One region of the Monoglobus pectinilyticus genome, then DNA from elsewhere that is predicted to be linked to it. Evidence: riboswitches for the same ligand, from Rfam matches in the RefSeq annotation. Region 1 holds a riboswitch; the other holds the start of a gene.
The links. Region 1 has a riboswitch for cyclic di-GMP ahead of B9O19_RS03475 (hypothetical protein). Riboswitches for the same ligand answer to the same signal wherever they lie in the genome.
Positions count from the first base shown of each region.

Region 1 (4,447 bases):
CTTGAGCGATGTTCTATCCGATATAGGCGGCAGTGAAAGAGTTATGATTGTTTTTAAAAATATGTCGGATTTTTTAAATGATAATAAAAAACTATGCGCAAAATTAATTCGTGTTTTAGCAGAAGCGGAAGAAGAAAATGAATATTTGTCCGTATGGTTTGATGTTAAATAGTCTGTAATATATTGTGTTATATTGACAACATCTGCCGTCAGGTATAAAATTAATAATAATACTTAATAAAAATTTAAAACTACAAAAGAAGGGCAGTGAATGACATGAAAAAGATTATGGCAGTATGCTTAAGTTTAATTTTATGTTTCTCTGTGATTCCGGTTTCAATTTTTGCGGCTGAAACATCAGGGGTTTTCAGCTCAGGCGTTAGCTGGGAATATGACTCCGGCAGTCAGACTTTGTCAATTTCGGGAAACGGTGATATTGATGATTTTAAAGATTTAGTTTCAATACCATGGAAGTCATATTCTAAAGAGATTAAGAATATCAATATATCAGAAGGTGTTACCGGGATTGGCGATTATGCTTTAAGCTGGTGTGAAAACGTGACTTCAATTGTGCTTCCGAGTACGGTTGCCAGAATAGGTGTTGACGCATTCGGCTGGTGCTCTAATCTAAAGAATATAACCTTGTCTGATAATCTTAAGACAATTGATTCTGAGGCTTTTGCCTGGTGTAAATCTTTGGAAACAATTGAGATTCCGGCAAATGTTAACGATATAGACAGCAAAGCTTTTCTTTGGTGCTATTCATTAGAATCTATAACTGTTAATTCTTCAAATAATAAATATAAGTCGTTTGACGGCGTGCTGTTTGATACAGAAGAAAACAGTTTGGTTTCATATCCGCCCGGAAAGGGAAACGCTGAATATACTGTTCCTGAAAATATTGCAGAAATTGAAGAATCCGCTTTTATGGATAATAAAATTTTGACAGGAATAACTATAGGAAATATAAAGGAAATAGGGGATAAAGCGTTTTTTGGCTGTGAGAAGCTCTACGATATAAATATTTTAGGGGTGGAAGAAGTAGGAGAGCTCGCCTTTTATAGATGTTCGTCTATGGTTAAAATAATTCTGCCCGAAAATACAAGAGCAGTAGGTAAAAATGCTTTTAAAAACTGCACTAATCTAGAACTTGCGGCATTTTACGGCAATGATACAAAGTTTGATAAAGACGTTTTTGAAGGAGCTTCACAGGCGGCGATAGCCGGGAATGAACATTCTTCTGTAATGAAATATGCTAATAACAATGAAATCCCGTTTTATCAAATTGTTAATGTAATATACGGCGGAAATAACGTTAATTTTGACCCTATGGCTTTTGTTGTGAATAATTCAACCACCTTGGTTCCTATGAGAGCGGTGTTTGAAATGCTGGGCGCTGATGTAGACTGGGATGAAACCAGCAGCACTGCGATTGCTTCAAAAGATGGAATAACTATTTCAATTCAGATTGGAAGCAGCATTCTTTACAGAAATGGTGAGGCCATTACCCTGAGCGAAGCAGGGAGGTTGACAGCAGACAAAACCTATGTTCCGCTCAGAGCAGTTTCCGAAGCTTTTGGAAACGATGTTCAATGGGACGGCGAAACCGCCGCAGTTATAATAAATTAACAAATAAGAAAAAACTGGAAAAAAGTTGTAAAAAAAGTATTGACAATGGTTTTTATGTGTGATAAAATCAAAATGTAATAAAGAATGGGTTATTTCCCATTATAATTATTAAATTAATCTAATATTTGGCAAAGGAAATGAAAGTTTCTGACGCAAAGTTAAGAGTCTAAGCTTCTGTTTTTGAAGTATGATTGTCTAGCTGCAATGTTTGAGCAAAAACGCTCACAATATTGCAGCTTTTTAAATGTCCACAATAAAGTGTTTATCAGCTTTATTACAGGTAATAATATTAATATGATTGTTTTATAAGGAGATGGAAATTATGAAGAAATTATTGTGTATTGTTTTAACAATTGTTCTCGGTATCTCTATGTTTTCAGTCACCTCAGTCTTTGCAGCAAGCGTAACAAATGATATTCCCGGGACAGACAGCAAATGTCCGCTTTATGTTGAAAACGAGGCTCGGTTTATTGCGAGCGGCTCAATCTACGGCGGTACTGCATATGTGAAAAACGGTCCGTTTTATGCAAACGGCGGTAAGGATAACTGGTATATAGACGGCAGAGCTTTAGCAGATAAACTAATGATTGGCGAAGGCGCAGAAATTGATTTAAAAAATAATGATGTTAAGGAATTGGCCAATATCGAACGCTATGTTCCTGATAATACTTCCTTTGAAGCTTTTAGGTTTGATACGGACAATATCCCGGGAAGCGAATTTTTTGAAGGCAGTAAATATAATGACGGAACGCGCAATGTAACTATAGGGTGGAGCCAAAGCTCTTGGGGAAACAACGATACTTATCAGTCTAATTATACACTTTCTGAAAATTCATATTTTAATGAACTGACAATAAGTGATACTCTTGATATGAACATATATGTTCCTGAAGGCGAGATAAGAATTATAAGAGCGGAAAAGGTTAACTTTAAAGGAGCTTTGAAAATTCAAGGCGGAGGCAGAGTTATAATCTATACAAACGACATTTTCGGCGGCGGAGGTTATCCTAATTCTAACTCTTTAATAAATGCAACAAACAGCGTTTATGGAAATCCCGACAGCTTGACATTCGTATATACAGGAAACGTTTTAAATCTTTCTAACTTTGCAAAGATATCCTGTAATATTATTTCATTGTCTAAAAAGGTGAACGTCAGCAATATAGACTTTAACGGAAACATTTATTCAACCGGTGATATGAAGTTTTCAGGAACGTCTGTTGTTCACGGTATGATTTACGCTCCTGAGTCTAATGTGACGGTTACAGCTCAGTCGATAATATACGGCTTAACAGTCTGCGATACAGCGGAAGCAAGCGGCACCGGAACATTTGCGGTTGGCGACGCTAAAACTATAGACAGTGAAATAATAGATACAATAATAAACGGCGGAGAAACAAAACCCGAACCTACTGAAGCCCCGGCGACTGAACCGCCGTCAGCAACGGAAAATCCTATTCCGACAGATAGCCCTATAGATAAGAATACAGCCAGGGTTGTAAGATATATTGTTGAATCGGGTGAGTATTCGCTCGGTACTATGAGAATAATGGATCATACGCCTATCGGACATGAAGACCTGAAATATAAAGTTTTGGACGAATCTTCTTATGTGATAACAGGTCCGCAGGATATTGACGGTTATGATGTTATAAAACATAAAGTTCAGCGTATCTTGAATACCACAGACGATGTTTTTGTTCAGAGAGAAAATGAAATCGTTTACAGCCGTTTCGGCAGGGTAGACTCAAACGGTTATGACACGTCTTTAACTATAGCTCCTTATGTTGTGCCGCAGATTGATGATGAGGTTAATACAATGTGGCTCGCATTCGGCGACAGAAACGGCAAGGTTCAAACAGTTTGGATGGTAATAGAATAAGCGCTGATGATTGAATATCTGACAATTGAACAATTATTAATTTAAGTAATTATTGCAGAGACTGCTCTTTAAAACGGGCAGTCTTTTTTTAGTAAAATTTGTTTGTAATTAGAGGTTTAAATTAATTGACACAATTTATATAATAATATATAATTATCCAAATAGCAAAAGTTAACAAAGGGTGAGAAATATGCTGAAAAAAATTGATTTTGACCAAGGATTAAATAATATAAATCTTATAAAGACGTCGCATGCGTCACAAAAAGCAGCTGCGGAGGGAATTGTTCTTCTTAAAAATGAAAATGGCGTGCTGCCTTTAAAATCCGGAACGAAAATATCGGTTTTCGGCAGGAGCCAGCTGGATTATAACACCGGCGGAACCGGCTCGGGCGGAAGCGTTAATGTTTTATATGTGGCTGACATATTAAACAGTCTGAGAAAAAAACTGAAAATAAAGGTAAACGAAGAGTTGGCGGCTGTGTATGAAGAATGGATAAAAAATAATCCTATTTCAACAGGCCTGGGCGTGTGGGCCGCGAGACCTCATTTTCAGAAAGAGATGACAGTGACGAGTGAAATTGCCGCTAAGGCAGCAGAGCATTCTGAGACTGCTTTAATCATTATCGGCAGAACAGCAGGAGAAGAGCAGGACAATTTTAACGGCGAAGGCAGTTACCGCCTTACCCAGCAGGAGCATTTAATGCTGAAAAACGTCACTGATGTCTTTGATAAGACAGTTGTTTTGCTTAACACGTCAAATATAATCGATATGAAATGGGTTGACGAGTATGATATCGACAGCGTTCTGTATATCTGGCAGGGCGGACAGGAGGGCGGTGAAGCCGTTGCTGATATACTCTGCGGTGATAAGTGCCCCAGCGGCAGACTGACTGATACAATAGCGAATAATTATACCGATTATCCGTCGTCTGAGAA
Region 1 covers NZ_CP020991.1:758,613-763,059, reverse strand. Annotated here, with positions in the region: gene B9O19_RS03485 (barstar family protein) at 1-172, shown strand, start outside; gene B9O19_RS03480 (leucine-rich repeat protein) at 277-1,629, shown strand; cyclic di-GMP riboswitch class I at 1,747-1,836, shown strand; gene B9O19_RS03475 (hypothetical protein) at 1,952-3,511, shown strand; gene B9O19_RS03470 (glycoside hydrolase family 3 protein) at 3,702-4,447, shown strand, end outside.

Region 2 (4,447 bases), 1.1 Mb from region 1:
ATACTGATTCCATTATGAGTTATCTTTCCAAAATGATTCCCGGATATTTCTGTTCCATCCGCTACTTTAACACCATTTTTATTTACTTCACTGCCTACATCAAACTCTACAGCATTATAGTAAACACCATCATTTTCAGTTCCAAATGTGTTGTTCTTTACTATAGTCTTTCCATAATTTTTAAGATTCAATGGTGTTTTTACTCCAGCGGCAGTTGCTTCAAATTTACAATCAGTAATTGTAAATGCTCCGTTTCCGCTCACTGTAAGCGCTCCACCGTCTCCGAAATTAAACCCTGATACTGTTATATCATTAGCAAGGACTGCGTTCTCTGCAGTTGTTATTACAACTGAGCCTGAAGCAGGAGTTATTGTCTCGTTTACCTTTGCATCTTCTATAGCTGCTTTAAGGGACTGATAATATACATCTTTTCCCTCTCTGTTTATCTTTGCTACAGGTTCTGCCGTTGGTTCAGGCGACTGTGTCGGAGTTGAATCATTAAACGTTACGTTAGGAACATTATTATCGTTCACAATTTTGCTTCCGTCCCAAACATAATATTGCTGCGGGTCATTTGAAGTAACAATTGTTTTATCTGCTCCATATTTTAGGTCTGTAAAGTTAATCACATAACCTGTCATATCCTGCTGAACTGTTCCGCCGTATGAGCGTTGGAATAATGCGTAGCCAGCATAATCTCCGGTACCAGTCGCTTTATACCATTCGTTCTCAATATTAAATACAGCGTTTACTTTATCAACTAATCCATTGCTTAGTCTCAATGCGTTAGCGGCTACTTTGTACTCATTATTTTTTATAGTAATAGTAGCTCCCTCATCAACATTATAAATACTGATTGAATTATTAGATATTTTACCAAAACTGTTTCCGGATATTTCAGTGCCGTCAGCCACTGTAATTCCGGTTTTAGCGGTTTCACTGCCTACATCAAATTCTACAGCATTGTAATATACTCCATCGTTTGCTGTTCCAAACGTATTATTTTTAACTGTTGTCTTACCATGGTTATTCAGCTTTACAGGTGTTCTGACTCCTGATGCTGCGCTATATGGTATAGTTGCTTCAAACTTACAGTTTTCAAGGTTAAACGCATGTTCTCCCTTAACTATAAGAGAACCGCCGTCTCCAAAATTAAATCCTGACAATGTGATATCAGCATTTAAATCTGCTATTACAGCAGTTGTTATTACAACATTCTCACTTGCCGGAACTATAGTTTCACCATTTTGAGCATTCTGCAGCGCTTCATTTAATGATGTGTAATATACATCTTTTCCATTTCTGTTTATCTTAGCAACATTGTCTACCGCAGTTTCTCCAACATGATAAGTTGTTCCGTTAACAACAATTTCCTTAGCTTCAGTTCCTAAAACTGCTGCCAAAGCCTTTGTTGTTCCCACAACCAAAGCGTCGTCATATTTTACGCCGCCGATAGTTTGTGCTAAAGGAAGATACTCAATTCCGTTGTAAGTAATATAATTGCCGTCTCCAAAATATTGAGCTTCATTATTCGGGTCAAACTTTTCAAAAGTATCATTAACCGAAGAAGTATTATCAAAAACAACAACTGTAGCAGTTGAAGAAATAGTAACACCAACTATAGCGTTATAATAATAAAGCGCTTTAAATGTATTATTATTTGACGCACAGTCTGTAAATGTAAGACCTCCATTAGAACCATTTTTTAGTCCTAAAAAGGCTGCGACCTTTGTGCATCCGGAAATAACAGAGTTCTGAACAATTACATTATTAAATTTGCTGTCTCCTCTGGCTTCGCCGATCACAACGGCAGCGCCGCTGCTGTAATCCTGAACAACAGTATTTCCTTTATCTTCTACATTACAATTATCAAACACTATATTGCTTATTTCAACATCACCATTCATGTGTCCAATAAACCCTGTGTAATAATTATAATTTGCCGCATTTGATGCCGGGGCAACTGTGTCAATAATATTAAGACCGGTTATTGTTGAAGATTCTGAACCCTTTATCACAAAAGTTCCGCTCCAAGCAGTACAATTTGAGCCGCCGGTATGAGGACCTGCTCCTGAACACGCGGAAATGGGAACCCAATAATGAGCTGACATATCATATGTAGAGCCTGTTAAGTTTATAGTTTTCCCGCCAAAGCTTACATTTTGATTATTTATCAAATAAGCAAGACCTGCAAGATCGGCAGAATCAGTTAAATCATATGATCCGCTATTTTCGTTTCCTGTATACCAGCTTATATCATAATTATCTACGTCAGTCCAATATCCATTTGATGTAACATTTGAAGACTGAACGTTGTTATAATCATATGACTTCTCCTCGTCTGCAAAAACAGGCAAAGATACAAACATAGAAGCCATCATAGCGACTGTTATAATCCAAGCCAAAGTAGAACGAACTGCTCTCTTTTTTACTTTCATTAATTTACACATCCCTCTAAAAAATTTATATTATTTTATTTTTTGCAATTATTATTTAAAACTATAGAATAAAAATATTTCTATAGTTTCCGCTTCTTTTTACGAAACGCTTTTCTTGTTCGCGCTGCGCAAAACTGTGTATTAATCCATATTTTGCACACTGAATTCGAATTATTCAAAACATTAGAATTTTTAAACCAAAAAGCGTGTATAATAGGGTAAGAAAAAAGCGGCCAAATACCGCCCAGGTACTCGCGTAGGAGGCAGCTGACTGACATATTGAAACTTCCATAAAAGCATATTGCTTATAATGGTCAACTTAGTCTCTAAAGCTTTGCGACCTATTTTTTCAAATAGTTTGCCAATATTTAATTCTTTTGTTAATATCCAAAGTAACAGTATCTCTTGGATTTGTGTATACATTATACAACGAAACGTCGAAAAAGTCAATATTCTATCTCTAGAATAATATATAAAAAAAATACTAGTGATTTAGTAAATTTACACAATACACCTGTTCATAAATTGGCACAAAGTTCCAATCGTTTTGTGGTTTTTTATGCAAATTTTATTCCATTAATTATTATTTGATTACATTTGTTACAAAACATTTAATGATATACGGCTAATACGCCCATGTCTTAAAAACTCAATAAAATAATCATCTTGATTATTAATATTAAATAATATATAATTAAAATATATTTACTTTGGCTTTCTGTGAGGTGTTAAGGATGATGAAAAAGAATAAAAACAGAATTTTAAGCGTAGTTTTCAGGAGCGCAGTAATTATCTTATGCGCTCTCTCCATAATGTATGCTTTTATTCTTACTTCGTGCACACAGCCAGCCCGCTCCTCAAACAGCGACAGTAAAGCTTTGACTGTTAAAGATAATTCTATAATAAGGATTGCTTTTACCGCCGGATATGAGCCATTTGAATATATAGACGATTCAGGGAATTATTTAGGATTTGATATGGCACTAGGATACAAACTTTCAGAATCAATGAACAGAATACCGGTTTTTCAAAATATGAAATCAAATTCTCTGCTTGATTCTCTTAACTGCGGAATATCTGATATGGTAATTTCAGCTGTTGAAGTAACTGATGAAAGACACCAAAAAGTCGATTTTTCTGATTCTTATATTACTCTCAGTTCATCAATTATAACATATAAAGACAATACTGATGTGACCAACATAAACAGTCTTAAAAATGCACAAAACGTTGCTGTTGTTTCCGGCAGCGATTCAGGTTATTATTTAACTAATAATCTTGGTCTGGCAAATATTAAAGAATATAGGAACGAGGCCGAGGCAGAACTGGCGGTTTTAAATGGCGGCGCCGATGTATTGTTTACTGACAGCAAAATTGCCGAAACTTTTGTAAATCAAAATAGAAAGTTTACTATAAAAGAGACAAATATTAATCAGCGTAAATTTTGTATAGCGGTTTCAAAAGGAAATTCTGATTTGCTGAGACTGATAAATGAGAAACTTAACGAATTTAAAAAAGACGGCACTCTATACAACCTGAGATCAGCCTATATTAGCGGAAACGCAGAACTTAGAACAACATTTGACGATGAACTTATAAATATTCAGCAAAACAGCACAGTTCCTAATACCAAAACTTCAACTGATTATGCAGAGTAAAATTCCAAAAATTTAAAATAAAACAAAGAGACAGGGGTAAAACAGAATTAATTAAAAATAGATGGAAAAAACCTTCTATAACAGAATGCAATGAAACTGTCATAGGAGGTTTTTGTATGCAGAAAATTACAAACATATTGAATATTGCCAAAATTTATTATTTTCTAATATCAAGTAAAAGTCGGGCGCAAGATAAATAACAACTTTTACTAAGTTAAATTTTATGATCTTTTATTTAAATGATATAAAATTACTTTTATTTCATAAAACCAACTAATTGCGTTTTATATCTTATTTATATCAGCTTATCTGCGCCGCCTAAATTATACACATTTTCAAATCCCATAGCTC
Region 2 covers NZ_CP020991.1:1,809,299-1,813,745, reverse strand. Annotated here, with positions in the region: gene B9O19_RS07780 (S-layer homology domain-containing protein) at 1-2,438, opposite strand, end outside; cyclic di-GMP riboswitch class I at 2,698-2,811, opposite strand; gene B9O19_RS07775 (substrate-binding periplasmic protein) at 3,176-4,096, shown strand; gene B9O19_RS07770 (glycoside hydrolase family 3 C-terminal domain-containing protein) at 4,392-4,447, opposite strand, start outside.
Region 2: another riboswitch for cyclic di-GMP. It lies ahead of B9O19_RS07780 (S-layer homology domain-containing protein); the one in region 1 lies ahead of B9O19_RS03475 (hypothetical protein).